One region of the Bacillus sp. BC08 genome, then DNA from elsewhere that is predicted to be linked to it. Evidence: riboswitches for the same ligand, from Rfam matches in the RefSeq annotation. Region 1 holds a riboswitch; the other holds the start of a gene.
What was found. Region 1 has a riboswitch for preQ1 ahead of ACXVYO_RS24315 (QueT transporter family protein). Riboswitches for the same ligand answer to the same signal wherever they lie in the genome.
Positions count from the first base shown of each region.

Region 2: linked by a shared signal. The riboswitch ahead of queC (7-cyano-7-deazaguanine synthase QueC) and the one ahead of ACXVYO_RS24315 (QueT transporter family protein) in region 1 are both predicted to bind preQ1.

Region 1 is NZ_JBTGPA010000037.1:124,368-140,310, reverse strand. Features, by position in the region: gene ACXVYO_RS24365 (solute symporter family protein) at 1-99, opposite strand, end outside; gene ACXVYO_RS24360 (DUF485 domain-containing protein) at 102-443, opposite strand; gene ACXVYO_RS24355 (sterol desaturase family protein) at 691-1,320, opposite strand; gene ACXVYO_RS24350 (cytoplasmic protein) at 1,403-1,696, opposite strand; gene ACXVYO_RS24345 (LysE family transporter) at 1,716-2,348, opposite strand; gene ACXVYO_RS24340 (YqcI/YcgG family protein) at 2,487-3,215, opposite strand; gene cspB (cold shock-like protein CspB) at 3,482-3,679, shown strand; gene ACXVYO_RS24330 (DUF2564 family protein) at 3,799-4,047, shown strand; gene ACXVYO_RS24325 (zinc-finger domain-containing protein) at 4,081-4,257, opposite strand; gene ACXVYO_RS24320 (ribonuclease H family protein) at 4,270-4,929, opposite strand; gene ACXVYO_RS24315 (QueT transporter family protein) at 5,081-5,566, opposite strand; PreQ1 riboswitch class I at 5,573-5,617, opposite strand; gene ACXVYO_RS24310 (aldose 1-epimerase family protein) at 5,750-6,622, shown strand; gene ACXVYO_RS24305 (reverse transcriptase-like protein) at 6,694-7,080, shown strand; gene ACXVYO_RS24300 (DMT family transporter) at 7,094-7,999, shown strand; gene ACXVYO_RS24295 (DUF6123 family protein) at 8,002-8,262, opposite strand; gene ACXVYO_RS24290 (cysteine hydrolase family protein) at 8,445-9,005, shown strand; gene ACXVYO_RS24285 (GNAT family N-acetyltransferase) at 9,048-9,908, opposite strand; gene ACXVYO_RS24280 (DUF7507 domain-containing protein) at 10,031-15,943, shown strand, end outside.
Region 2 is NZ_JBTGPA010000023.1:37,034-52,976, forward strand. Features, by position in the region: gene ACXVYO_RS05035 (saccharopine dehydrogenase family protein) at 1-6, shown strand, start outside; gene ACXVYO_RS05040 (DeoR/GlpR family DNA-binding transcription regulator) at 47-829, shown strand; gene ACXVYO_RS05045 (NEAT domain-containing leucine-rich repeat protein) at 1,256-3,538, shown strand; gene ACXVYO_RS05050 (class II aldolase/adducin family protein) at 3,787-4,416, shown strand; gene cbpA (cyclic di-AMP binding protein CbpA) at 4,542-5,165, shown strand; gene ACXVYO_RS05060 (divergent polysaccharide deacetylase family protein) at 5,233-6,003, opposite strand; gene ACXVYO_RS05065 (aspartyl-phosphate phosphatase Spo0E family protein) at 6,401-6,682, shown strand; gene ACXVYO_RS05070 (DUF3149 domain-containing protein) at 6,712-8,208, opposite strand; gene ACXVYO_RS05075 (MarR family winged helix-turn-helix transcriptional regulator) at 8,403-8,849, shown strand; gene ACXVYO_RS05080 (M3 family oligoendopeptidase) at 9,007-10,701, shown strand; gene ACXVYO_RS05085 (DinB family protein) at 10,841-11,374, shown strand; gene ACXVYO_RS05090 (DUF6254 family protein) at 11,475-11,591, shown strand; gene ACXVYO_RS05095 (ATP-binding protein) at 11,603-12,811, opposite strand; PreQ1 riboswitch class I at 13,019-13,062, shown strand; gene queC (7-cyano-7-deazaguanine synthase QueC) at 13,156-13,818, shown strand; gene queD (6-carboxytetrahydropterin synthase QueD) at 13,818-14,309, shown strand; gene queE (7-carboxy-7-deazaguanine synthase QueE) at 14,302-15,018, shown strand; gene queF (preQ(1) synthase) at 15,037-15,534, shown strand; gene ACXVYO_RS05120 (YkvS family protein) at 15,590-15,775, opposite strand.

The DNA of each region.
Region 1 (15,943 bases):
AAACTCGCTCGCATTTTTTGTTTTCTTCGATGCAAAATAAGTTATGACGAGCGTACCAAGAACGATGATTAAAAATAGTGCAAATGCAGTTGTATTCAAAGTCAGCCCCTCCCTTTTTGCATATCTTGCAGAATGTTTTGAGAGATTTTATCAAAGGATTCTGCTTTTTTGCTATACATCATACATAATGACCACGTCATGATAAATTGTGCAAATGCAAACACCCATGCCCACGTAACATCCCCAAATGCTGGTGTATTGAGCACCTTTGAATACGATGTTAAAATAGGTAATGCAATAAAAAAGCTTAAAAAGAAAATACTCATCGGAACGATAAACTTCTTTTTCGTATTTAATAGCAATTGAAATTCTTCTGACTGAACAACCTCTGTATAATTGACCTTATTTTGTAACTTACGTGCTGACGTATCATCTCGTTTCATTCTCCAATCCCCTCTCTTACTAGAAATACAATTCCCCCTTGCATAGCTAAAGACTAAATTTTATAAATATTCAGAAACTTATTTTCATTTTAGACAATCCATACATTCCTGCAAAGATTTTTCGATAGACATTTTTCGGCATTTTCCCCTAAGTTTTTAATATACTTTTTCAACATAAAATTTACGTACTGCAATCTCATACTAGTCAAGATGTGATGCTCATTAAAATCAAATAAAAAAGTAGTGCTTATCGCACTACTTCTGTCTTTTTCTCTTTTTCTAAATTACGAGCTGTTTCGCTTAATTCAACGTCTTTCCCATCTTTAAGCGTTCCAAATAGGAAATCAAATACTGGATTTGAAACACCAAACCAAAACTTTTCATTTTTATAATGGTGTAATATGTGCTGTTTTTTAAGCCAGCGCCCAAACTTTGTGAACGGACGAATTGGCTTATGTGCAATATAATGTTTCCATTCATAAACGAGAAGCATAATAATCATTCCGATTCCAAATGAAAGTGTAATAGTAACACTTTTTGTTATAGCGTATGATATAAGTAAATATATAGTAAAGCTAGGTATACTAAACCATACAGGCAAGAATAATAGTTTTAAATCATCTGGATATACGTGATGATCATAATGTAATCTTCTTAACATTTTTAATAAAAATACGTTTTTTGGTGGCTTTAAGTGAAATAAAAATCGATGTGTCATATATTCGTTAAGCGTATAAAAAACAATTCCAAACAAACACGCCAACATACCGATCCATGTGAAAAATTGCATTTTTAAAATAATGATGAAAATAAATAAAATACTATACATAATAACGATATCATGTTGTAAAAAGAACTCTTTCCCCACTCTCTTCATCTTCCTTCCCCCTTTTCCAAAAAAACAGCCGCAACATATCGTTACGACTATTTCTTTTATTTTTTATTTTATTCTATTCACTTTACAAATTTGCCTGCTGCTCTATTGTCGAGAAAAAATTGTTCGATCCAAATATATTTTGCTTTGGAATAATATGTTCCACCGCAAACACTGTTACTTCTCCTCTTTGCACCTCTCCAATAATGAGCCCAAATACTTCATGATTTACCGCAAACGTTGGTTGCTTTGTTTGTAGTAATCTTGCTGCAGTATGAAATACCGCTTCATATAGTGGATTCCTATCAGTGATTTCTTTTCGGATTTTTGGTGCTAACGTAATAATAATTTCTTTTCCGTCAATAGTGGTTCGATACATAAAAATCTCCCCTTCAATCTTATGTGAACAACTGTAAAGCTTTGTATGCAAAATGGATAGAATATCCTACTAAAATAATACCTGCTCCGGCTGTTATATAGCCAAGTGCTTTTTGCTTTAATAAAGTTCTGCCAAAATGGACAGAAAAAGCAATATTTAAATTCCATAAAATAATACCAACGATAATACAAAGACTGTACAAAAAGGCTTCTTGTTTCGTTACTTTCGTAAGCAATGAGCTAAGTGTACTTCCGTATATACCAAACCAAAAAACAAGATTTAATGGATTGGATATCGCAATTAAAAAACCTGCTATAAACGATTGTTTAAGGCCACCTACCTCTTCCTTTTTATATTCCATATTCGTGTGGGAAATTCCTTGTTTTACACTTTGAAACCCTAAATAAAATAATAAGAAAAACCCTGTGCAATACATAAAAGCTTGTACATATGTATACATAAACACAGAAGATAAACCGAAGTAGATGAGAAGCATAAACAAAATATCCGCAGTCATTCCACCAATTCCAACAACCCACGCATGCCAAAAACCTCGTTCAATTCCTCGTTTTAACATTTCAATATTAATCGGACCTACCGGCGCAGCTAATGAAATACCTAATACAATTTGTTGTATAATCGCTCCAAACATCGCTCTATCCTTTCTACTTCCTTTACTATTAAGTAATGATGTAATGATTAAAAATAGACTAGCTTTCATCAAAATATTTACTACTAAAATACCCTTTTTTATCCAAAATATACAAAAGAGCCATCTGGATGATGGCTCTTACTTTTCCAACTTATGAAGAAAAGGACATTTTCCTTTTATCGGCTCTACATCGTCTCCTATGAAATATTGTTTCCATTCCCGATGATTTGGATCACCATAATGACTAATATTAGGATGCTTCGGCAGCTGATCCCACTTTTCAACTCGATCTCGGACCGTTTGTCTTGAATATGCCCCTTTAGGACGATCCCCTTCTAATCCATCAAAGATGGTGCGTGGTTGAAACCCAATAACGAGAGAATTTCCTAAATGCCTCGTTTTTCGTTGTTTATAAGCTGGCGCATTTCCAAATGCGAATATCGGTTCACCACCAAATGAAAATTCCCATAAGTAATGGTCTGGATCTTCAGGAATTTGCTTCGGCCATGTTTGATCATCGTTTCCATGTAAATATTGTAGTATTTTCCAAAAGTAATCACGATAATATTCCAGTGATTGTTCCCCACATTCCGGTTCCACAAAAAGAAAAAATCCTCTTCTTACAATTGGGCGCTCTTTCATTAACTCTAAAAAGGATAACATTGTATGTGGCAAATGACTCCAATCATTATGAGAGAGAAATGAATAACGAAGTTCATTCTTTTTCAAAGCTGTTAAGCCGAAATAGCACGGAAAAGTTGGTTCTAGCACGACACTCGAAAAATTTTGAAATTCTTTTGTAACCCAATTTGGTATGTCAGTTCTCGTTCTCATTCCTTCATTATCTAATAAATAAGACTCATTCATTCTTTCTTTCACCTCATTATGTATAGCATTCAATTAAGAATATTACATACTCGGCCTGTCCTATACCTATTTAAAAATCTGGCTGAAAAATTATTTAAAAATACAAAAAAATAAAATCGCTTACTTGACTAAATTCTACCAATTCGTGTATATTTAAATTAATCATTTAGCAGAATATTCAAGATTATAGCATTTTTATTTTATATTATCTTTCAAATGAATTTCACTAAATGAAAAAAGCAAATGTTTTTAGGAGGAATTGTAACATGCAAGGAAAAGTAAAATGGTTTAACAACGAAAAAGGTTTTGGATTTATCGAAATGGAAGGCGCTGACGATGTATTCGTACATTTCTCTGCTATTCAAGGTGACGGCTACAAAGCTTTAGAAGAAGGTCAAGAAGTATCTTTCGATATCACTGAAGGCAACCGCGGACCTCAAGCTGCTAACGTAGTAAAACTTTAATCCAACATATAACAGGAGGTTACCTTATTTGGTAACCTCCTTTGTTATTCCTTTGTATATTTCCGTTTTACAGAGCAAAAACTATGTGAAATGCGCAATATATAAAGGAGGAATTATCAATGGGATCAGAAGTAAATGATTTTGAAGAAGTGAAATTCCGTGTAGAAACAGCACAAAAAATGGTAGGGTCAGCGACAATTTCAATGGATCCAGATACATTAGAGCATGCGACTACTGCTGTAGAAGCCGCTCGCTCTCAGCTTGAAATTATGAAATCTGTTGCGACAGATTTAGATGAGCCATTTTTAATGAATGAGGAAAAGAAATTAAGTAAATGCGAGCATCAATTAAATGAAGCAAGACACTAAAAAACATCCAGAGAATTTTCTCTGGATGTTTTTTCATGATAACTGTTCTCCATACTTTTTCAATGTTTCTCCAACTGTACATTGCCTAATACAAAAGGAATGAGCATAATACTTACTATTTGTCTTTCGATTATGTTCTCTCAAGAAACACCCTTCACAATACGTTTCTAATAAGTCATTTACCTCTGTAATGAGTTGCTTTTTATCCACCTTTGCACCTCTCTATTCGGTTATTTCTTTATGACTATCAATGACTGTTCCTTCTAATGCTTGCGTAGCTAATTGATGCGCTTCTTTATTTTGTTTTCTAGATATCGGCTCACATACAAGTTTTAATTTCATTTGCTTCGCTTTTTGTTCAATTTGATCTAAGTAATGATTTAAATGCTCATCATAACATGGCCATTCTCCAGCCAATTGCTGCAGTACAACTTGAGAATCACCGCGAAGCGTAACTGCTTCATACTTAATCCCTAATTCCTCGAGTATATTCATTCCGTATAATAATGATGCATATTCCGCTTCATTATTATCATATATACCTTCTATATATGCATTACGGCGAATTCGGTATTTTGTATTTCCTTTTTTATAGTATACACATATACCTACTCCAGCTTCTTTCGTCTGAACATCATACCCCCCATCAAAATAAACAAGTATTTCTTGGGGCTCTTCCTCCACTTGTTTACTCAGCTTTTTCATTTCCTTTAATGACCATTCTGCATCCATTTCATCATAAAATGATAGTTCTTTCACTCTTCCTGTTTTCTCGAAATCATCTGCAAATTGTAGTACATCTTCTATGTTCATATAATCTGTCGTTAATTCCGTCTGCAAACCGCGCTTTGTTTTATACAACCAATGAATTTTATATTTCATACTAGATTCCCCTTATATAAGACTTCTTATATGTAGCCAGCTAATGAAAGCCTCACTTTATTTTATTATATTGTATCAAGAGTCACAGCATTATATTCAATGTGATTACATACAAAAAGAGCTATCCCTATAGGAATAGCTCTTTCATCTATTACATAAATCTTTCAAATTGTACTCGTTTATTAATCCAGTACATTACAGGCATACCAATTGCCATGACAACAAATTCACCGATTGCACATGTTAACCAAGTCAACATAAATGGTAAATCAAATGCAAGATGAAGCTCAATTGCAATCATAAACATTGTAATTGTAAAAATAACTGTATTAAAAATCATACGAGCCCAAACACCTTTAATAAATCGCATAGAAATAATCGTTGCAACTAATGCAAGAATAGATTGCCCTACTCCAAATACTAAATCGTAAGCGATCATTGGTGAGAAAAAGAGATTTGTTAAAAATACACCTAATACAATTCCGTAAATTGCTTTCTTATTAAATACAACAAGATGATTAAACATCTCTGAAATACGAAACTGTACATTCGTAAAGCCAAATGGCTGAATAAGCATAGAAACAGCAATATATAATGCCGCTAAAATACCATTACCGACTAATGTTCTAATATTCATGACAAAATCTCCTTAGTTTTTTTACGTGGGATGGTCTCGAACCACGTTATTCGTTTTTTAAGCAACAAGATTATATTCTACGCAATACACACTCTTTCGTCAATAGATTCCTATCATTAACTACCTTTTTTCTTTTAGACAACGTATAATAAAACATATGAAAGTTTTAGGAGGTTTCACTTCATGACAGCAACAATTCAAAATAAAAAAGTGATCGTTTCCATTTCTGACAAAGGTGCAGAATTACAAAGCGTTCGCTTAAAAGAAGATAACACTGAATATTTATGGCAAGGCGATTCTACTTATTGGGGGCGCCGCGCACCAATTTTATTCCCGATTGTCGGCCGATTAGTAGATAATACATACTACGTAGATGGTGAACCATATTCTTTAACACAACACGGCTTTGCTCGTGACCTTACATTCTCTGTAAAAGAACAAAGTGAAACGAAAATCACTTATATTGTTACTAGTAATGAAGAAACATTAAAAAAATACCCATACGAATTCGAATTACTCGTTTCTTATGAGCTAGACGGACAAATCGTCCATGTAACATATGAAGTAAATAACCCTGCTTCAAAAGAGATGTTCTTCTCAATCGGAGCACATCCTGGGTTCAACTTCCCCTTATTAGAGGGCGAAGCATTTACAGATTATCATTTATCATTTAATGGTTCTGAACGCTTAGAAACAAGCGTATTAGAAGGACCTTACCTTTCAAGCAAAACGCAATTAATCGCTGAAAATACGAATGAATTACCACTTACATACGATTTATTCAAAAATGATGCACTTATTTTTGAAAATATGAATACGGATGAAATCTCTATTCGTTCTCATAAACATAATAAATTTGTAAAAGTAGAATTTGACGGGTTCCCATTTGTCGGCGTATGGACACCAGGGGAAAACGCACCTTTCTTATGTATTGAACCTTGGTACGGGATTGCTGATGAAGTAAATCCAGCAAAAGATTTCAAGGAAAAAAAAGGAATTCAATCTTTACAAGCGAATGAAACATTTACATGTCGTTATAGTATTACAATCGGCTAAGTTACTCTATCCCCTACTTAAAAGGAAACATATAAGTAGGGGATCATCTTATCATTTGGAGGTTTCTCATTTTGATTGAAGTATATATTGATGGTGCATCAAAAGGAAATCCTGGTCCTTCTGGTGCAGGCGTATTTATTAAAGGGGTGCAACCAGCTGTACAATTATCATTGCCCCTTGGGACAATGTCCAATCATGAAGCAGAATACCACGCTTTACTTGCTGCATTAAAATATTGCACGGAGCATAATTATAACATTGTCTCTTTTCGTACAGATTCGCAACTTGTCGAGCGAGCTGTCGAAAAAGAATACGCAAAAAATAAAATGTTCGCACCACTATTAGAGGAAGCACTGCAGTACATAAAAAGTTTCGATCTCTTTTTTATTAAGTGGATTCCAAGTAGCCAAAATAAAGTAGCTGATGAATTAGCTAGAAAAGCTATCTTACAAAATTAACGGGGGTATGGGTGTGAAAAAAGATTGGATTGCTCCTCTTGCTTTATTATTTGTCTCTTTTATTTGGGGAGCTACGTTTGTTGTCGTTCAAAATGCTATGTCTTTCGTGGGTCCATTTACCTTTAATGGTATTCGCTTTTTATTTGCTGGAATTATTTTATTATTCGTTCAAATGATTTTTGCAAAAAAAACTACAAAACAAGATATAAAACAGAGTAGCCTCGCTGGATTAATCGTTGGATTCTTCTTATGTGTTGGCTATGTTTTACAAACATTTGGCTTACTTTATACAACTTCTTCAAAAGCAGGTTTCTTAACAGGACTTAGTATCGTTATGGTACCCATTTTGTCTTTTATCTTTTTAAAACAAAAAGCTACTATTTTTATCGTAATGGGCATTGCTGTAGCAACAGCAGGTTTATACTTATTAACAGCTGGTGATTCTTTTCAATTAAACATTGGAGATATACTCGTTCTCGGTTGTGCAGTTGCTTTCGCTGCTCATATTCTTGTTAACGGCTTCTTCTCTAAAAAAATATCACCTTTATTATTAAGCACGTCGCAAGTATTAGCTGTCGGCATGTTTTCTTCTATTTGCGCCTTTTTGTTTGAAGATTGGGAAAAATTATTTTCAATAGCACTATGGACGAATTCTTCCTTTTTATTCGCCCTATTTTTAACTTCTCTATTCGCAACATCCATTGCTTTTTTCATTCAAACATCAGCGCAAAAACATACGTCTCCAACGAGAGTAGCAATCATTTTCGCAATGGAGCCCGTTTTTGCTGCCTTAACAGGCGTTCTCGTTGCAAACGAACAACTTTCTGTTTCTGCTATTATCGGATGCCTATGTATTTTCCTAGGCATGGTTTTTGTTGAACTACCTTCCAAAACAAAAAAAGAAGCGCAGGCTGCATGAAGTTACGCTTGTAACTTCCGCATAAAAGCCTTAGCGCTTTTTTTATCTGTAATTTCTTCTTCTTTCAATCGTTCTAATAACGCAACAAAATAACTCCCATCAAACTGTAATTGATGTTTAATTGTCGCTTCTATTGCTGCGTTCACAATTCCATCAGATGCACCAGTATATCCTTGTCCGAACATAATAAATCCTTGTGCTTCTTCTGATAATTTAAATCCTTTCGTATGTAAGAATGAAAGATAATCTTCTACTGTCTGCATGTTATTCCCACCTACTCAAAAATTCTCCATCTCCTATCATACATGTTTTTACACGCTATGAGAATGAAATTTCTTTGACAACTTTGTAAATCTATCGTCTACTGCATAGACAATAGAGGATTTCCTTGCAATATGAATGAATATGTATAGTGGAACTTATTTCATATTAAAGGGGAGACACGATGAAACAAGCACTATTAATTATCGATGCGCAGCAAGAATTAATGGATGGGAATGAACAAGAAAAAGAAGTTTTTCGTAAAAAAGGGTTATTATCTACACTAAATACAGCCGTACAAAAAGCGATAGATTCAAATGCCCTTATTGTTTTCGTAAGAGATATCGATGTTGCTTCTGGCAGCGGAGAAGGATTTGAAGTACATAATCAAATTAAAGTACCTCAGTCTGCAATCCTTATTAATAAAGCAGCAACAAACGCATTCTATGGCACTTCTTTACTCGAACTTTTAAAAGAAGAAAAAATTAACCATATCGTTATCGGTGGATGTAAAACAGAACATTGTATCGATACCGCTGTTAGAACAGCTACTGTACAAGGATTTGACGTTACATTAATTAAAGACGGTCATTCCACAACTGATTCTAACGTATTATCTGCAGAGCAAATTATTGCTCATCATAATAAAATTCTACATGGACATTATAACGTGGATCATTTTTCAATGGTTAGAGGTGTCGAGGAAGACCTTTTTCAACCTATTCATGATCAATATCGCGATTAAGTTGGCTATAAAAAAGAATCCTTCATTCAGAAGGGTTCTTTTTTATCCAAAAATTTGTGCTGCAATACTATACAGTTCATTATTCCTTTTTAATAATTTATCGCTATTTCTCATCATAATTGGTGGTGTATGAACCTTTTGAAAACCAGTAACCTCTAATTCTTTCATAAAACCTTTCTTTCCTTCTGGTACATCAATTCTTAATTTACCATGATGCTCTCTTGCTAAATCATGTACAATCCTCATTGCCATCGCATCGTTTCTTGCAACGACTGGTCCTATTATTTTATTTTCTGATGTTTGTATACTTAAACCGTAACCTAATACATTTTGTTTGTTGTCCTTTACAACGATGCACTGTTCACTTTGTATAATTCTTTTCGTTAAAAATGCTTTTCTATTTGTTCCAAACGCATGTTCATCTAATTTTATTATTTCTTCTAAATCACACTCTTCATACTTCACCATATAATCTTCATTTCCTACACAATAATCATTCACATTGTACGAGTTACATATGTATTTAGAAACATAGCTTACTGCCCTAAATCCTAGTTTTTCATATAACGACTTTCCTTCATCCGTAGCAATAAGCATAATGGGAGTTTGAACCGATACGCTCTTCATGCATGCATTCGTTATCGTCTTTCCAATCCCTCTCCCCTTATAATCTGGATGTACAATGACCATTCCGATAGACGCTAATTTCTCCCCATATAATATAATTGCCGCGCTAGCAATAAGTTCCTTTCTCTTATTCCACACACCGTATATAATACCTGAATCAAAAATAGTCTCAATTTCTTCTTTATTATAATCCCACCCAATATTAGAAGATAATGCTACAATATCACCTATTTGTTCTTCCCTAAGACGCTCCACCTTAATTTCCAATTCAAGCATACTCCATCCCCTTATCTAGACATTTAAATCATTATTACCAAATCAACTTGTACATGTTTCCCTTTATTTGTCACACACATATCCTATTTTGACCAAGACTATATTGGAAATGAGGTGACAACATGCCCATTACGAATCGATTTTCTACCACCACTAACGGCGCACTCGCAATTACAGGTAATACACTCGGGTTAAGTAAAATTAGTAATCAAAACCGTGCTGGTACAATCGGGGCAATTGGTGCATTCGTAACTACGAATACTGCTTTACAAGTAACGACTTTTCCTGCTGGTACAACATTAAACTATACACAAAATAGTTCTACCGCTATTTTAAATATCCCTGCTGGTAGTACTATTCTTTACGCAGAACTCGTTTGGGGTGGAAACTATTTATCTCGTGATCAAAACATTACGAGTGTATTAGGGAACCCTGTTTCTTTTACAACACCTGTGTCAACATACTCAATTACCCCTTCAACCGTTACAGCTTCTAATCAAACATTCGTTTCTGGATCTGTCACATTTGGATTCTATACACGTTCCGCAGATGTAACATCCCTCGTTCAATCTGGAGGATCTGGCTCTTATACAACCGGCTCTGTCCCTGGACTTGTTGATCCTTTAGATGCTTCTAACGGAGCTATCAATTCTTCTGGATGGACACTCATTGTCGCTTATCAAAACGGTTCCTTACCCGCAAGAAATTTAACAATTTACGTAGCCGGTAACCGTGTTTCTGTAGAAACTGGTAGTGCAGATGTATCTGTTTCAGGGTTTTTAACACCTGCCGGAGGACCTGTAAGCGGGAGATTATTTATAAGTTCTACTGAAGGGGATGCTGATTTAACTGGGGATCAAGCATTATTTGGACCAAATTTCAGTTCATTAAATGCTTTATCCGGGCCAAATAATGCTGTAAATAATTTCTTCGGTTCTCAAGTAAATAATGCCGCCGGAAATTTAGATACAACCGGGACATTTGGAACACGAAATCAAAGCGCTTCTACAAGTACAAATATCTCCGCAGGAAGGCAAGGCTGGGACATTACTTCTATTGATATTTCTCCTTATTTAACAAATTCCCAAGTATCCGCCGCAATCCGTTTAACAACTAACGGAGACGCGTATATGTTGAATACAGTCGGTTTACAAATCAACATAAATTCACCTAACATACAAGCAACGAAAAGCGTGAATAAAAGCGTCGCTGCAATTGGAGATATTCTCACTTATACCGTTACTATCCCTAACACCGGTCTTCTGCCTGCTAATAACGTTACTTTTACAGACATACTCCCTAACGGCACTTCCTTTATACCTGGCACTGTCACGGTAGATAACGTACCACAAACAAATGCAAATCCGGCTGCTGGTATATCTCTTGGAACCATTAATAATAATTCTTCTCGTACAGTAACTTTTCAAGCTACTGTCGTTTCTCTTCCAAACCAAAACCCTATCTCTAACACTGCTAATATTACATTTCAATATACACCAATTGCCGGTGGAACGACTTTTAATGGTCTTGCAACAAGCAACTCTGCAGGAACACAAATTAACCTCGCAGATATTAATGGCACAAAATCAGTTAACAAAATATTTACTGATATTGGAGAAACGTTAACTTACAGTATTGCCTTAGCTAATGTAGGAAATATCGCGGCAACGAACGTTATATATACGGATCCGATTCCTAGCGGAACTACTTTCATTCCAGGGAGTGTAACTGTTAACGGGGTTACTCAAGCTGGCGCAAATCCCGCTACCGGTATATCAATTGGATCTATTGCTGCTAATTCTACGACTACGGTTTCATTTCAAGTATTCGTTCCTTCTATCCCGCAAACAAATCCAATTTTAAATAGTGGTACAACAACTTATCAATACATTCCTGTGCCAAATCAACCGGCAGTAAGCGGGACTGATACGACGAATATTGTCTCCACTCAAGTGAATAATGCTACTGTAACAATGACGAAAGCAGTAGACAAAAATTTTGCAGATATTGGTGACACACTAACGTACACTGTTTCCTTTACAGGTACAGGTAATACGAATGCGAATAACGTTATTTTTACAGATGTCATTCCTACTGGAACAACTTTTGTTCTCAACAGTTTAACAATAGATGGCACGACACAAGTTGGAGCAAATCCCGCTACTGGTGTGAATATAGGATCTATTCCAACTGGTACAACAAAAAATGTTTCATTTCAAGTAGTAGTAAACACAATACCCGCGTCAAATGTCGTATCTAATGGATCCAGCGCTTCTTATCAATATACCGTCAATCCTAGCCAATCACCCACTACAAAAAACATTTCTTCTAATCTCGTTTCCACTCAAATTAACAATGCGAATTTAACATTAACAAAATCAACAAATAAACAATTTGCCACAATTGGCGAAACGATAAGTTATACAATCCTCATTACAAACAGTGGAAATACAGCTGCTACGAACGTGCAACTAACAGATCCACTTCCAAATGGAACGATATTAACTCCTGGTACTGTAACACTAAACGGAGTTTTGCAAAATGTAGATTCTCTCATTGCCTTACCTATCGGCACAATTCCTGGCGGAGCTACTTTTACCCTTTCTTTCCAAGTAACAGTCATCAATATTACCGCCCAAAATCCTATCATTAATAATGCTTTCGTGTCTTATCTATATACTGTAAATCCGAGTTTACCACCAACTTCAAAAACAGCAAATTCTAATTCTGTTACATCAACAATTAGACTCGCAAATCTTCATGCTTTAAAATCTGTAGATAAAACATTTGCGGAAGTTGGAGATGTATTAACTTATACCTTTGCTCTTACAAACGATGGAAATGTTGCGGCGAACAATGTAGTACTATCCGATTCAATTGCGAATGGTACTGCCTTTGTGCCAGACAGTGTTATAGTTAACAATGTTGCTCAGCCAGGTGTTACACCAGCTAGCATCAATATTGGTAGCATCAATGCTAATACTACAATTACTGCTTCATTCCAAGTATTAATAACTAGCATCCCAAATCCAAACCCTATTTCAAATAGTGCTTCTATTTCCTATAACTTTATCGTGGATCCAAATGCTTCCCCTGTAAGTAAGAACACAACTTCAACCACTACATTTACTCAAGTGAATGACGCAAATGTCATTTCAGACAAAGCAGTGGATCGAGCGTTTGCTACCGTAGGAGATATATTAACTTATACCATTCTTTTAACGAATGCAGGAAGCGTTACTGCTGATAGTCCAACTTTCGTAGATACAAATCCAGATGGTACTACCTTTATCCCAAACACTTTCCTTATTAATGGTGTACTCCAAAATAACGCCGATCCAAATGTCGGTGTTCCGTTACCTTCCATTCCTGCTAACGGCTCACTTACCGTCTCTTATCAAGTAACTGTCACCTCTTTACCCACACAAAACCCAACAATAAATTCATCTAGTACACAGTATAGCTTTATTTTAAATCCGGGCGACCCACCAACTATAGAAACATCTTTAAGTAACACTGTAAGTACACAAATCAACTTAGCAAATGTAGTTATTGTCAAACAGGTAGATTTAACTATTGCAGATGTTGGGCAACCGATCACATACACAATTGCCCTAGCTAACCCTGGAAATACTCCAGCAAATAATGTAGTCGTTACCGATATACTCCCTCCTGGCACAGCTCTCGTACCAAATAGTACTTTTATAGGCGGCGCTTTACAGCTAGGTGCGGATCCAAGTGTCGGTCTTCAAATTGGTACGATTCCAGCAGGCGGCATTACAACAATTGTTTTCCAAATTAGTGCAAATAGTTTACCTTCACCAAATCCAGTTCAAAACAGCGCTGCACTTCAATATAGCTTTATCGCAGATCCAAATTTACCTGCTGTTGTTAGAAATGCTACTAGCAATATAGTAACGACACAAATTAATACCGCTAATATTGTTGCTACGAAACTAACGAGCACAAATTTCGCTGATGTTGGTGATGTCATAACTTATGCAACAGTTTTAAGTAATAATGGCAATATACCTGCCTCCAATGTAACGTTTACAGATATCATTCCAGCTGGTACTATCTTCCTTCCTAACACTGTAACGATTAACGGTGTTCCTATAGCAAATGCAAATCCTGCTAACGGGATTCTTATCGGTACGATAGGAGCAAATTCATCACGTACTGTTGCATTCCAAGTTTTTGTACCAACTATTCCTGCTTTAAATCCGATTACAAATCAATCAAGCACTACTTTCCAATACACGTACGACCCATCCAAACCAACTGTCATGCAGATGGTGGCATCTAACACTGTACAGACAACTATTAATAACGCCTCTATTACCGCTACAAAATCTGCGGATAAACAGTTTGCGAACGTAAATGATATTATTACGTATACGACTACTTTAATGAATAACGGAAACACACTTGCATCAAATATAGTATTTACAGATGCTATTCCAAGCGGGACGTCTTTTATTCCAAATAGTGTAACAGTAAATGGTACTCCACTCTCTAATGCAAATCCAGCTAATGGCATAGCAATTAATCCAATAAACCCCAATGCAAATACGACCATCTCGTTCCAAGTGCAAGTAAATTCCATCCCGAATCCGAATCCAATCCAAAATCAAAGTAACACAACGTACCAATATGTCGTAGACCCGAACTTACCTCCAGCATCCGCCAATACACTAAGTAACGTAATAACAACTCAAATTAATAACGCTACTATTATCGCTACGAAGTCAGTGAATACACCGACAGCTGCAATTGGTGATATTGTTACCTATACGATTGCAATGGCAAATACGGGTAATATCCCTGCTAGTGCAACCGTTTTAACAGACGGACTTGGACCAGGTGCATCCTTCATACCGAATTCCGTTACGATAAATAACGTTTCTCAACCTGGATTAGATCCTTCATTAGGTATTCATTTAGACGATATTTCACCAGGAGGAACTACTTTTCTTACATTCCAAGTAAAAATTCTTGAAATTCCTCCTAGCGGTACTTTAACGAATAACGCCCTTGTAAATTATGAATATACAGTGAATCCAAACCAAACACCTGCTGTTGGAAGCACTGTAACAAACACGACTGCTACCCCAATTATTGACGCTACTTTAGTTTTAAATAAAAATGCGAGTACAACTTTCGCTACGATTGGTGATACGATTACATTCACTTCATCTGTTACAAACACAGGAAATACTACTGCGAACAACATTGTTTTTACAGATACAATTCCAAACGGTACTGCCTTTGTCCCAAATAGTTTTAAAATAAACGGTGTAACCGTCCCGAATGCAAATCCACAAAACGGTATTAATATTGGTAACTTGAATTCAAATGCATCGATTACAATCAGTTTTCAAGTAAATATTACAACTCTTCCAAACCCTAATCCAATTCCGAACAAATCATCTCTTCAATATAGCTTTATTGTTGATATAAATGAGCCGCCTGTTTCACGAACAGTTCAATCCAATAAAACTTTTACACAAGTAAATACTGCCTCCGTTATCGCAACAAAAACTGCAAGCAGTGCATTTGCCGCTGTTGGAGATACAATTACGTATACAACTACACTCACTAATAACGGAAATACTACCGCTAACACACCTGTTTTTATCGATATATTACCACCTGAACTTTCATTCGTGCCTGATAGCGTACAAATTAACACTATCCCACAACTCGGCTTTAGACCAGATAGCGGAATTTCTTTAGACGCAATTCCAGTTGGAGGAACGACAACAATTAGTTTTCAAGCGATCGTTGGTTCAATACCAGCTACAAATCCAACGTTGAATCAATCTAGCACGACATATTCTATCATTGTTGATCCTACCCAGCCGCCAGTGACAGAAACAGCTACAAGTAATCCAACTTTAGTGCAAATTAACGAAGCAATCATCCAAGCAACGAAAAGCGTGGATCGTCTATTTTCTGACATCGCTCCTGGAAATTCATTTTTAACGTATACAGTTTTATTAGAGAATATAGGAAACACAACTGCTACGAATATC
Region 2 (15,943 bases), on a different contig from region 1:
GTATAAGTAAGGTAGTTTATGAGGTAGAAATCAATGGGGTGAGGCTATGTCTGTAGTAGGTGAAGAAAGAAAGCGAACCATTCTTGAGAAGGTAGAGTTTAAAGGGAAAGTAAAAGTTTCAGAGTTAGCGAGAGAGTTTGCTGTATCGACAGAGACGATTCGCCGTTATTTAGAAGAATTGGATCGTGAAAAGAAGTTAAAGAAAGTGTACGGTGGTGCCGTCCAACTTCCGGGAGCTGGAATAGAGGCACCAATGTTAGAACGAGAGATGCTGCATATAGAAGAGAAGAAGAGAATTGGGTATAAGGCAGCAACGTTTGTGGAAGATGGAGATGTGATTGCGATTGATGACGGAAGTACACCACTTCAAATGGTGCCATATCTTGTTCATCGTAAAAATTTAACGATTGTAACAAGTTCATTTCCAGTAGCCACACAATTAATTTCTTCTATTAATAAAAAGATGTTTCATGGTGAAGTTTTATTTATTGGTGGAAAAATATCCCCAAAGCATTCACGTGTGTCAGGGTCTATTTCGCAGCAAGTAATCCAGCAATTTCATTTTCATAAAGCATTCGTGTCGATTGATGGATTGTTACCTGGTTTTGGGGTTTCTAGTTTTGAATTAGAAAAGGCAAAACTGTCAGAAGCGATGATGAAATTAGCAGAGAAAACTTATATTTTATGTGATCATACAAAAGTAGGGGTAAAAGGAAATTACCGAATAGCAGCGTTTTCGCGTATTCAACATGTAATTTGTGATAAGAAAATGCCCTATAGTTTTGAAGAGGAAGTCAAAAAGCATAATATTCAATGGACAATTTGCTAAATAAATGGAACTTCCACCTGATTTTGAGGTGGAAGTTTTACGGTCCGCAAAAAGCAGGATAAAAGATTTGGATTTATGCAAAAAGTGGACACATTTTCTCATTTCTTTCATATAATTTACCAATACAAAAAAAGTTGGTCGAAGGAAAGAAGGGGGAAAGTATGTCAGAACGGATATATAATAAACTTGTATTGTATGCGAATATTTTGCAAAAAATTGGTTTTATTAATGAAAAAGAAAAAAGTGAAATTCTGCATACGATAAGTAAAAAGGCCCTTTGAATAAAGGGCCTTTTTATTTTTTCCTTTGGAAATATAAATTTAATGTAATATTCTCATTGACAATGATAATGATATTCATTATCATTTATTTGTAGATAATTGATAAGTGTTATCAATTAAAATATATATGATAGGGGATATTATTTTGAAAAAAAAATATATGAAGGCGTTAGTAGTAGCGACAACATTAGCAATTCCATTTGCTGCATACTCTACTCCAGCATTAGCAGCACTAAAAGTTGAAGCAAATCAATCGGTGGTAGCAGCTAGTGAACGTACGTACGATACTGAGATTAAAATATATAAGGACCAAAAAGACGAGCCATCTATGGTTTCTCAATATATAAAAGATCCTAAAGTAGCGATTGCAGACGGGAAAAAAATTGTTACTGTAACAATACAAGATAGCGATTATTTTCAATATCTTAGAATAGAAGATAAAAACCAACCAGGTGTATTTCATGATGTGAAAGTTTTGTCAGAAGATAAGAGAAAAAATGGGACGAAAGTAGTTCAATTTGAAATTGGCGAGTTTGAGAAGAAGCACAATATGCAAATGCATATACTTATTCCAGCTATTGGATACGATCACAAATATCAAGTTCAATTTGAAATTAAAGATCCAACTGTAGGTGACAAAGAAACAGAGAAACCAGATGATAACTCTAATTCAGGCAATACGGAAACGGATAATCCAGTTGATAATCAAAATATGATAACAGATAACAAATTAAGAGAACTTGTTAATAAAAAAGTATTTAATAGAAAAGATGTAAATACACCAATTACGAAAGAAGAGTTATTACAAGTAAAGGACTTGTTTTTAAATACGAATGAGATTCTTGATTATAGTGCATTAAAATATATGCCAAATTTAAAATCTTTAACAGTTGCGAATGCGAAGATAACAGATCCGTCGTTCTTTGCGAACTTAAAGCAATTAAATCATTTAGCTTTGCGTGGTAATGAATTTTCAGATGTAACTCCACTTGTTAAGATGGATAATTTAGAATCTCTTGATTTAAGTAATAATAAAATTACAAACGTTGCACCATTAGTTGAAATGAAAAATGTAAAAAGTTTATATCTATCAGGAAACCAAATAGAAGATGTAACAGCATTATCGAAAATGGAACAACTAGATTACTTGAATTTAGCAAATAATAAAATTACGAATGTTGCTCCATTAAGCGCATTAAAAAATATAACATACTTGACTTTAGCTGGTAATCAAATTGAAGATATTAAACCGCTATATTCATTACCTTTAAAAGACTTAGTATTAACACGTAATAAAGTTAAAGATTTATCGGGCATTAATCAAATGAATCAATTAAGTAAATTATTTATCGGGAAAAATCAAATAGAAGATGTGACATCACTTGCTAAAATGACTCAACTTACAGAATTAGATTTACCTAATAATGAGTTAAAAGATATTACGGCATTATCTAGTTTAGTAAACTTACAAAAACTTGATTTAGAAGCAAATTATATTTCAGACTTATCGCCAGTTAGTAAGTTGAATAAGTTAGTATATTTAAGTTTTGTTGCAAATGAAATTCGCGATGTTAGACCAGTAATCGAACTAAGTAAGAAGGCTTATATTAATGTTCAAAACCAAAAAGTCTTTCTAGAGGATACAGAAGTAAATAAAGAAGTAAAAGTACCTATATACGAAAAAGACGGCGAGGTATCTACAAAAATTCGTCTGAAGAGTGATGGTGGTACGTATAGTAATGGTGTAGTGAAATGGGGCACACCAGGTGAGAAAGTATATGAGTTTGGAGTGAAAGATCCATTTGCGGATACAGGAATCTTCTTTACAGGATCGGTAATTCAAAATGTGGTAGAAGGTAAAGGGGATAATACTTCTAAAGAGGATGAAAAAGTAGAAGTAGTAGAATTTAAAGATGTACCAAAAGGACATTGGTCAGAAGAAGCAATTCATTATTTAGCGAAAGAGAATATTTTTAAGGGATATGGAAATGGACAATTTGGATTTGGAGATCGTATTACTCGTGGACAAGTTGCGTCTTTAGTACAAAGGTACTTGAAATTAGAAAATAAAGTAGAGCAGAAAGAGAGATTTACAGATACGAAAGGGCATATGTTTGAGCATGATATTGCTGCAGTTGCGCAAGCTGGAATTATGCAAGGTGATGGTACTGGGGAGTTTCGTCCAGATGGAGTATTAACCCGATATGAAATGTCTGTAGTATTACATAAAGTATTTCAGTTAAAAGAAGATGGAAATAATAAAGTGAACTTTACAGATGTACCGACTGGTCATTGGGCAGAAGGATATGTGAAAGCGTTAGCGGATAATAATATATCAAAAGGTGATGGAAAAGGAAACTTTTTAGGTGATGATTTCGTAACACGTGAACAATATGCACAGTTTTTATATAATGCGATAATGAAATAAAAGATGAGAAAATACGTTATTCTTTGATTTAATAAGAATAACGTATTTTTTATGTACAAAATGAAATAGGCAATAGACAGGAGTATAGATATATGAATGGCCCATTTTAAAGAAGAGCTGTGAAACTATATTGACAAAAAGGCGTTCTCATGTGATAATTCAATTAAATTTTTAGAATAATCAAAAAATACTCCTTTTACATAGAAAGGATTCGAACATTATATAAATATTATGCCGGGGGTGACGAAATGTTATTTTTTCTAAAGAAATGGAATGAATTAAAAGATGTGAAATCTGAATTGGCACTTCGTGATTGGTTTTATGGTACAAAAATTAGTTTATCACTCTGTACGTCAAAAGAGCCGTTAACTTTTTTAGTAAACGTTGAGGGAAGAGATAAAGGGTTATTTTCAGAAGAAGACTTTATTGTTGTTAATTGTATGTGTGAGCCAGTATTTGAAAATGAAGAAAAACCAGCTGTAGAATCGTTTATGCATGCGGATATTTATAAAAAGAGTAGTGCAGAATGTATTTTACAAGTACAGACTGTAGATAGCCATTTAATATCAGAGTTATATGGAGAAGAAGGGGAAGTAACATTTGATAAACGTAGCGTGGAACGTGTTTTTGGAAAAGAAGGTATAACAGAAATGACAATTCCCATTGTAGAAGATGAGAAGAAATTTGCTGATTTATTAGAAGAAAATGTACCGAATTTTATTGAAGGTGGAGGAGTAGTTCTTGTTCATAATTATGGCATGATTGTGTGGGGGAAAACTCCAGAAGAAGCGAAAAAATGGCTAGAGGGTATAGAATATTTAATGAATTACCATGTAAAGTTGTTAATGATAAAAGGTGCAAAGAGCTCTGTTATATAAAATGTTTGTGATGTCGTTACAAGTCAACAAACAAATGAAAGCGTTTTAAAAATAATTTCACTCATAAAATATAGGTCTCCTTATTATATATAGATTACATGTTGACATGTAAGGAGGAACATATTTTGCGAGTTAAATATCATTTTCTGCCAAAACAGCAAGTAACATTTTGCAAAATAAGCGATTCAGGTGAAGAGGCTTTGCACATTATGAATGAAACGGGATTTCGAGCAATCCCTGTATTAGCAGAAGATGAAAAGAAATTCATGGGGATTATTTATAAAGTAGATCTTTTAGAAAAGAAGTGTGAAATCGGATTAGAGAAATTAAATACGGAACATATGCTGGAAGATTCCTCTGCATGTATTTTTGAAAAGGATTCTTTTTTTAGAGCATTTTATGTTATTCGTCGACTTCCATTTTTAGCTGTACTAAATGACTATAATGAATTTGTCGGTATCTTAACGCATTCCAATATATTTGATGTTATTGAAGATTCATTCGGTATGAGGACGGGTGGTTATATATTAACAATTGCAACACAAGATTGTAAGGGAACGATTAAAGAACTTGGGACATTGTTGAAAGCTTTTAATATCGGTGGACTATTTACGCTAGATAACGGTGATCAATATATTCGCCGCGTTATCGTAAATATAGCGGATGAGTTAAATGAAAAAAGATTGAAGCAATTAATCGAAAAAATAGAGAAAAAAGGATTCAGGGTGAGCCATGTAGATTATATTTAAGGTGGAAAGGAAAGGTACCAATTTGCTATATGCAGATTGGTACCTTTTTTAGTGTGAGTAATGAATTTTATTTTGAAACAGGAGGCGGAGATAATGCTAAATCAGATAAAAAAATAAAATCTGCATGTTCACGAATGTTAGGAATAGAAGACTCTATAACACGTGATGTAATTTCACCTGGAGGTCCAACGTGTCCGATAGCTACCATAATTGGTTTTTCTTGAAGTTTTTTTATGAGTAATTGGGCTTGTTTTGAAATATGTGCCGCTGTATATACATCATCAAAAAATAATTGGTTTTCAATAATAGGCACTCCTAATTCTTTCCCGATTTTTGGGACAACACTCTTAGGGTTTGTTTTGCTATCTAAATAAAATAAACCGTGTTTTTTACAAGCTGCAAGTATAAGCCTTACAATTCTTTCGTCCGCGGTCACTTTTGATCCCATATGATTGTTCATCCCAATTGCATGAGGTACTTCTTGAATCGCTTGTTCGAGTCGGTTATTTATTTCTTCGTCGCTTAAATCAGTTGTAATTGCTTTTGGTCCAAGCCATTCTTTTTTACCTTTAATAGGTTCCATTGGCATATGTATAATAACTTCGTGCCCTTTCTTATGAGCCGTTATCGCATCTTCCTTTGTGGAAGGGAGAAAAGGCATAACGGCAACAGTCAGTGGAATAGGAAGTGATAACATTTTATCAGTCCCCTTCATATTATTGCCGAAGTCATCAATGACAATAGCAACTTTGTTTGTATGGGCTTTGGCTTGAACAGGAAATAAGAAGGATGGTAAAAACATCGTAAAGATAAGCAATGCAATCGTATATTTGCGCATATAAATATTTCCTTTCTATTTGATCCCGCTATTTGCGAGCTGTGAGGAATGAACAAAATCCCCAATGATTAAACTTCACTTTATCAATCATCATTATGTTTTGCGTTTTTATATAAATTAAACAAAAAATGTCGAAGAAAAGTATATGAAAAATAGAGAATCCGCTATTTAATTGGTATTTGTAAAAAAAGAAGATGAAAAAAATGTCTATTATTGCGAATGTATTTACAAAGATAGAATAATTTGTAATAATTCTCAAAGTGAGGGTAAAGATTTGTAAATTACAGGGAGAAAATGTTAAATTTTCTGATTCTTCAAATTCAAATATGATTAAGTAGTTAAAAGGCCGATGGAGAAGTGAAGTTAAGAGCATGGAAGTATAATAAGGGGGATATGAATGTTTACTGTAAAAAGGAAGTACACATTAGAAAAGCTTTCACGTGATATTCATATGAAACGTGAAGAAATGATTCAATTAGGTTTAACGAGTGGGTTAAATAGTATGGAGACGATTCAGGTGAGTCAAGAATTGGACAAGCTTATTTTACAGTACCAGTGTTATAAAGAAAAACAAACACCAAAATGGTTATCAATTATAAAGGTACCTATTTTTCAAATTGGGTATGAAGGGAAATCGAGTAATTTTTGGCGAATGCTTGTGGCTGGTTTTATGAAATAAGTATAATTACCCTTTTGGGAGAAGGATAATTATACTAAGTGTAACGGAATTTCGATATGAACTGTCGTTCCTTCGTTTTCTATACTGTCGATAAAAATATGCCCATTGTACATCTCTACAATTCGTTTACATATGACAAGTCCAAGACCTGTTCCAGTATCTTTATTAGTAAAGAACGGATGAAAGAGGTGTTTTTGAATATGTTTTGGAATTCCTTTTCCAGTATCTATAATTTGCAATTGTGCGTGTGTTTCATTGTTTGTTACGGAAATAGTTAGTGTGTCACCAGAAGTCATGGCTTCAATTGCATTTTTTGTAATGTTTAAAACCACTTGTTTCATATGGTCTTTTGAGCAACGGATATGAACAGGATGGTCTGGTAAATGTAAATGAAATACAATGTTATGTAGATTCGCCTCAGATTGAATAATTAATGCTACCTCATTTAGAATGTTTCTCACATCGTATGTTTGTTCAATGATTGCAGTTGGCTTTCCAAGAATAAGAAATTCGCTTACAATTTCATTAATCCGTTCTATTTCTTGTTCGATGACGGAAAAATAGAACTGGTCTTGTTCATCTTTATATTTCTCTTTTAATAGAGCAACGAGTCCTTTAATTCCGGTAAGAGGATTACGGATTTCGTGGGCTGTACTAGCTGCAAAAGTGCCAACCAATTCAATTTTTTGTAGTTCATTTTGTTGTCTTTCCAGTTTTGTTTGGCGTTTTAATAACATATATTGAGCAAGTAAAAATAAAATAGACATTAAAAATAAAGTAGCTATACACTCTATTGAAACCCACTGATATAATGTTTTTTGATGGATAGGCAAGGGAGAAACAGAGACCTTCCAATTTAATCTTTGGAGTGGGGTAGTAAGCATATTAGAATGTGCATCACTTGTTTCGTTATTATCATCGGTGAGAAAAACTACATCATGTTTATCAGTTACTTCAAAGTGGTATTGTGGCTTAATGGCATTTAAAGATACTGAAATGTAGTCAAAGCGTAAACTTGCTAACAATAAGCCTGAGATTTCCTTCTGTTTATTGAAAATGGGAGAAGCAATCATAATAGCTTGATGTCCAAGAACACGATCTGTAATGACTGATGATACAGTTGTTTTTTTCGTCTGTAATACGTCTTGAATATATTTGCGATCTGAGACATCAACAGGTGGTCGGTCGCCTTCGGATGCGATTGTAATGATGCCTTCTGGTGTAGCGTAATATAAACCAGAAAAACGTGCATCGTTTCCATCTGTATCATGTACAATTTGTTTCACACCATTTATATTTCCAGTCTCGGTTTCTACGACCTTTGAGAGCATTTCTAATGCGGAAATTGCTTCACCAAGGTGATGATCTAAATAGTCTCTATATAAAAAGAGAACCGTGTGAGCAGATAGTTTGTTTTCCTGCTTCATTTTATATGAATGATATGAATAAAATGTAGCACCAATCCCTATCGTTGGTAGGATAACAAGCAATATATATAAAACTATGCTGTGGAATTTGACTTTCAAATTTGGTACTCCTTCTTTTTTATTATCATTATATATAAACTATGTTAAAATTGTCATGTTTTTATTCAAGAATCATTCATAATATATTTGGGGAGAGGAAATGAATGAGTGAATACTCATTCGGAATTTACATGAAGCACTAAGTTGTTTTTTCTTTTTATTACTGAGAATTTAAGTGAAGGGTTGAAAGTTGTATGACATCAAATAATGAACGAGAAGATATTTCTCAATCTCTAAAAGTATTTATTGCATTATCTCGTGTACATCGTTCTGTTATGGATACTACAAATAAATCTATACAAAGTAACGGGTTAAATCCAACTGAATTTGCTGTATTAGAACTGCTATATCATAAAGGTGGTCAACCACTTCAGCAAATTGGTGAGCGTATTTTAATAGCTAGTGGCAGCATTACATATGTTGTAGATAAGCTAGAGAAAAAGGGACTAGTAAAGAGAATTCCGTGCCCGAATGACAGACGTGTTATTTATGCACAATTAACTGAGTCGGGAGAGAACTTTATTGCTTCTATTTTTCCAGGGCATGAGCAAGTTATACACCAGTCTTTTGAAATGTTAACGAAAGAGGAAAAGGATGAATTACTTGATCTATTAAAAAAGATTGGAAAGTATGAAAAGTAATAGTATGTTCCAAAGGAGCTTTGGATAACGAAATCCAAGGCTTTTTTTACATATAATTATGACAGCGTCTGCTGTATTTTGCTGAAGAATAAGAGGAGATTTGTAAGTAAGCATTGAATTATAGTAAGGATGCATATAATGGAGAGGAGGCTCGTTCATGTCATTTAAAGACTATGAATATAAAAGGCCAAATATTGAAGAATTAAAAGAGAAGTTTACTGTTGCTTTAGAGAAGTTTGATAACGCCAAAACGGTAGAAGAACAAAAACAAGTCATCAATTCAATTAACGAAATTCGCAACGACTTCGGTACGATGGGGAATCTTTGTTACATTCGTCATTCTGTTGATACGACAGATGCTTTTTATAAGGAAGAGCAGGATTTCTTTGATGAATTCTCTCCAGTTGTACAAGGGTATGGTACAAAGTATTATAATGCGTTAATTCATTCTCCATTCCGTGAAGAATTAGAAGCGTATTATGGAAGGCAATTATTTGCTTTAGCGGAGTGTGATTTGAAAACATATTCTGATGAAGTCGTGAAAGATTTACAATTAGAGAATAAATTGTCTTCACAATATACACAGTTATTAGCATCTGCAAAAATTGACTTTGCAGGAGAAGAAAGAACGTTATCACAGCTTATTCCATTTATGCAAGGGAAAGAAAGAAGTGAACGTAAAGTAGCAAGTGAAGCATATTACGGATTTTTAGCTGAGAATGAGGAAGAGTTAGATCGTATTTATGACGAGCTTGTTAAAGTGAGAACGAAAATAGCCAAATCTTTAGGTTTCAAAAACTTTGTTGAACTTGGATATGCAAGAATGTACCGTACAGATTATAATGCGGAAATGGTGGCGAATTATCGTCAGCAAGTACTTGATTATATCGTTCCAGTTACAACGGAATTAAGAAAACGACAACAAGCACGTATCGGTGTAGAGAAGTTAGCGTATTACGACGAAAACTTTGAGTTTGCTACTGGTAATCCAACTCCAAAAGGAGATGCGGATTGGATTGTTAATCATGGGAAAACGATGTATAAAGAGTTATCGGCTGAAACGGATGAATTTTTCAATTTCATGCTAGATAATGATTTATTAGATTTAGTTGCTAAAAAAGGAAAAGCTGGTGGCGGATATTGTACATATATTGAGAATTATAAAGCGCCATTTATTTTCTCAAACTTCAACGGAACATCTGGCGACATTGATGTATTAACACATGAAGCTGGTCATGCTTTCCAAGTATATGAAAGCCGTAAGTTTGAAATTCCAGAATACAATTGGCCAACGTATGAAGCATGTGAAATTCATTCTATGAGTATGGAATTCTTTACATGGCCATGGATGAAGTCATTCTTTGAAGAAGATGCAGATAAATATTATTTCTCTCACTTAAGTTCAGCGCTTCTGTTTTTACCGTATGGTGTATCTGTTGATGAATATCAACATTATGTATATGAAAATCCAGAAGCATCACCAGAAGAGCGTAAGACAGCATGGCGTAATATAGAGAAAAAGTATTTGCCGCATCGTGATTATGAAGATAATAATTATTTAGAGCGCGGTGGTTTCTGGCAACGTCAAGGACATATTTATAGCTCGCCGTTTTACTATATCGACTACACGTTAGCACAAATTTGTGCACTGCAATTTTGGAAACGTGCAAGAGATAATAGACAAGAAGCTTGGGAAGATTATGTAAATCTGTGCCAACAAGGTGGAAGTAAATCATTCCTGGAATTAGTAGAAGTTGCAAATTTAACATCACCATTTGCTGAAGGTTGTGTGAAAAGTGTCATTACAGAAATAGAAGCGTGGCTACATGCGATTGACGACACAAAATTGTAAAAAACATGCGCTTTTTTTCACATGTTTAACATCGACATAACGAGAAAATGATGAGATAATAAAAGAAAATTCAGAATACTGAAAAGGTGTTTCTAATAAGGAGCACCTTTTTTCACCAACAAAAAGGGGGGAAAGAAGTATGCTTCAATCTAATATGGATGTGAGTTTAGAAAGTTTGGTGAACTCGTTACAGTCTACCCGAAGCACGCTATTATCAGAAATTGAAATGTTAAATGATACAGAAGTGAATGTAAAGCCGCGCCGTGATAAATGGAGTATTATTCAAATTTTGCATCATTTACATTTAGTTGAACAATCCGTTACGTCTGCCCTTGTATATGCTTTACAAAAAAATGAAAGAAACACGACTCCATTTAAAGACCTCCAACTTACGCTTGATCGCACACATAAACGAGAAGCTCCTCAGCAAATGAAACCAACAGAAACGTTAATGAAAAAACAGCAAGGAATTCAATTACTAGAACATTCACGACAAGAACTACTACACGCGCTTCATAGTGTGATAGATGAAAAAGATCTATTTGAAAATGGATTAAAGCATCCGGTTTTTAATGATCTGAATTTGTATCAGTGGGTTCAATTTCTTGATTTGCATGAACAAAGACATCTTACGCAGTTAAAAGAGGCGAAACACGCAATTTTACAGCGATAATTAGAAGGAAGTGGGAGACCACTTCTTTTTTGATACGTGTATAGTTTTCTTTCTTATTTTGGAATACTACATGGAGAAAGAAAAGAAGGAGTTGAAAAGTATGTCCAAGAAAAAGAAAGAAGAAGAGCGCGCTTGGAAAGCACGTAAAGAAAATCAAAAACCACATGGAAAAGTGAAAACCTTTGCTGAATTAGTTGAAGGAACAGAAAAAACGTGATGATTATTTCATCACGTTTTTTGTATGAGTGGAAAAGTTAATAAGAAAGTTGTACCAGCCCCTTTTTCGCTTATAATATCAATTTTTCCGTTCATAGCTTGCACAACACTGAATACGACCATCATTCCAAGACCAGTCCCTTTTTCTTTCGTTGAGTAGAAAGGGGATCCAAGGCGTTTTACTTGTTCTTGATCCATACCCACTCCTGTATCTTTTATATACAATTGTATATGTTTATGATCTGGAACTAAAGTAAGTACGAGATCACCGCCTGTAGGCATAGCCTCAATACAGTTTTTTAAAATATTTAATAAACATTGATTCAGTTTTTGTTTTTCACCAGCGATATAGAAAGATGTACTTTGTTTGATGTAGTGTATACGAACGTTTGTTAAATTAGCAAGAGGTGTGATTAAAGATAAGGCATGCAATAATTCTTCCTCTACTTGTAACTGTTGTTCTTTTTCAATACTTGGTTTCGCGAAAGTTAAATAGTCTGTAAGAACATGATTTGCTTGTTCGATTCCGTTGATGGCTATGTCGATATATAATTTTCGCTCTTGCTCAGTGCATGTATTTGATTGCAAAAGTTGTAAAAACCCTTTTGTTGAAGTTAATGGATTGCGAATCTCATGTGAGATGGACGCGGCCATTTCGCCAATTAAATGGAATTTTTCAGCATTCATAAGTTCGTTTTGAAGACGAACTTGCATTTGTAGTATGTGTAGCAAATATAAAGTAAGGATTGTTCCAATTATTGTACATATTTCGTATACGATAATATGTGGTATGTAATCTGCACTATTTGTAACCTCTGAAAGGAAAGATGGTATCCACCCTAAGCCAAATATGAGACTGTAAAAGATAGCGAGTGCTATTTTTATACGATTAGAACTTCGGTTAAATAGTTTGTATGTTAATAGTAGAACAATAAACAGTAAAACCGAAGCGATAAGGGATGGGAATACACCTATTCCCCCTAATAAAAAGCGGTATATGTTTAATACAACTAAGATGGAAGCACCAGCAATAGGACCTCCTGTTAATGTACCGACAATTAATACGATATGGCGCATATCAAATTGAAATCCATAATTTGTTTTTGCTCCGAAAGTAATACATAGTATGGTAGTGAGGCAACACAATGTAATAAATATAGCTGAATTTAATTTAGGAGAGCGTTTCCCTTTTTGATTCCAAAATAAATGGAATACGAGCATGGTAACAAGGATGAATAATATATTTAAAAAGAGATAAATAATAAAGGGTTTCAGTAGGATGCCTCCTCTCTTCTCACATTAAATTAATCATACTATAAAATGAAAGAAATGAAATGAGAAATGGCGGAAAAGTCAGAAATTTTTTCTGTTAGTATACAATATGTTACAATAAGCTTTGTCAATGAAAGAAGGAATTCCGTGCATTGCACGGGAGAGGTTCGCGAACTCCCTCTATAAAAAACTATGGAAACAACAATATCTTTAGGTATTGTTTTGTTTTTTTATTGTGACAGTTCAAGAACGTTCTTTCTTCTTATTCGTAGTAGAGAAGGAGAATGAGTGAAATGAAAAAAGAAAAGGCAGTTGTTGTTTTTAGTGGAGGACAAGATAGTACGACATGTTTATTTTGGGCAATAGAGCAGTTTGCAGAAGTAGAGGCTGTAACGTTTAATTACAATCAACGTCATAAGCTAGAAATTGATTGTGCAGCGGAAATTGCAAAAGAGCTAGGAATTAAACATACGGTACTAGATATGAGTCTATTAAATCAACTTGCTCCAAATGCGTTAACGAGAACGGATATGGAGATTACACATGAAGAAGGTGAATTACCATCGACGTTTGTAGATGGACGAAATTTACTATTCTTATCATTTGCTGCTGTATTAGCAAAACAAGTTGGAGCACGTCATATTGTAACGGGTGTATGTGAAACTGATTTTAGTGGTTATCCAGATTGCCGTGACGTGTTTGTGAAATCGTTAAACGTTACTTTAAATTTATCCATGGATTATCCGTTCGTAATTCATACACCACTGATGTGGATTGATAAAGCGGAAACATGGAAATTATCAGATGAACTTGGAGCATTCGAGTTTGTTCGAGAAAAAACATTAACATGTTATAACGGAATCATTGGTGATGGTTGCGGTGAATGTCCAGCATGTCAACTTCGTAAAGCAGGATTAGATACGTACCTACAAGAGCGCGAAGGAGCGAGTAACTAATGGATAACTTCTTTGGATTTCGCATCGTAGAAAATTTGCAAAAAATGGACAAGGATATTCAGCGTAAGCAGCTTAAATATCATAATAAAAGAGTAATGGTCAGCAAGGAATTTACATTTGATGCAGCACACCATTTACACTGTTATGAAGGGAAATGTAAAAACTTACATGGTCACACATATAAAGTTGTATTTGGTATTAGTGGATATGTGAATGAAATAGGTCTTGCGATTGACTTTGGAGATATAAAAGAAATTTGGAAGAATGAAATAGAAATTTATTTAGACCATCGTTATTTAAACGAAACGTTACCAGCGATGAATACGACTGCTGAAAACATGGTCGTTTGGATTTACGAAAAGATGGCAGAAGCATTAATAAAAGATAATCGTGCGAACGAATATAAAGGAGCTCGCGTTGAATTTGTTCGTCTTTTCGAGACGCCAACTAGTTATGCGGAAGTAAGACGGGAGTGGATGCTCGATGAGTAAAATCCCTGTCTTAGAAATATTTGGTCCGACTATTCAAGGTGAAGGAATGGTTGTGGGACAAAAAACGATGTTTATCCGTACAGCAGGTTGTGATTATAGCTGTGCATGGTGTGATTCTGCTTTTACGTGGGATGGATCGGCTAAGGATCAAATTAGACAGATGACAGCAGAGGACGTTTGGAACGAGCTTGTAGAAATTGGTGGCGAAAATTTTTCTCATGTTACGATTTCAGGTGGAAATCCAGCATTGTTGAAAAATATTGAGTTTCTTCTTTCTATATTAAAAGAGAATGGAATGCGGACGGCAATCGAAACACAAGGGAGTAAATGGCAAGATTGGTTACTTCAAATTGATGAGATAACGATTTCTCCAAAACCACCAAGCTCGACAATGAATACTGATTTTCAGAAGTTAGATGCTGTTATTCAGAAACTAGCAGGAAAAGATATTAGTTTAAAGGTAGTAGTGTTTGACGACTATGACTTTGAGTATGCAGTTAAGATGCACGAACGTTATCCAGATGTACCATTTTTCTTACAAGTAGGGAATGATGATACAAAAACAGTGGATGATGCGATGCTGATTAAAAAATTATTAGATAAGTATGAGTGGCTTATTGATAAAGCTGTAAATTGTAAAGAGATGAATGATGCAAAAGTATTGCCACAGCTTCATGCGTTAGTATGGGGAAATAAACGCGGAGTATAATGAGAAGGGATGTTTAAAATGGCAGGAAGATTAGATGAAGATTTAAAAGATGTAACGTTACTAGGAAATCAAAATACAAAATATTTATTTGAATATAGCCCAGAAATTTTAGAGGTATTTGATAATAATCATCCAAACCGTGATTATTTTGTGAAATTTAATTGCCCTGAATTTACAAGCCTATGTCCGAAAACAGGCCAACCAGATTTTGCAACAATTTATATTAGCTACATTCCAGAACAAAGAATGGTAGAGAGTAAATCTTTAAAGCTATATTTATTTAGTTTCCGCAATCACGGTGACTTTCACGAAGATTGCATGAACGTTATTATGAATGATTTAATTAAATTAATGGATCCGCGTTACATTGAGGTATGGGGTAAATTCACACCACGTGGAGGGATTTCAATTGATCCTTACTGCAACTACGGTCGCCCAGGAACGAAATATGAACAAATGGCAGACTACCGCATGATGAATCATGATCTATATCCAGAAACAATTGATAATCGTTAATATATGATAGAAAGAAAGGATCTGTATGTTATACAGATCCTTTCTTTCTATTATATTATGCATTTTGATTAATGACAGTATAGTTTTTATGACTTACAACTGTAAGAGGTTCCATATCTAGTTCTCTAAAATTTTCCATAATTGTTATATCTACAATAACGGAATTTTGATTTACTTTTTGAACACGGCCTTGCATTCCACCTTTAAATTCAATGATATCTCCAGTTTCTGCGATCTGCATAAGCAACTCTCCTTGTTACAGTTTTCCAAAAAAAGAATAATTTTGGGTTTTTTTATTTCCTCTTATTTTGAACCATATTGTCCAGTTTGTAAATGTTTCCAAAGTAAAAATTCGAAAAATATTCACATTTTGTAAGAAAATATGTAAGAACTCCATATTAATAGAAAA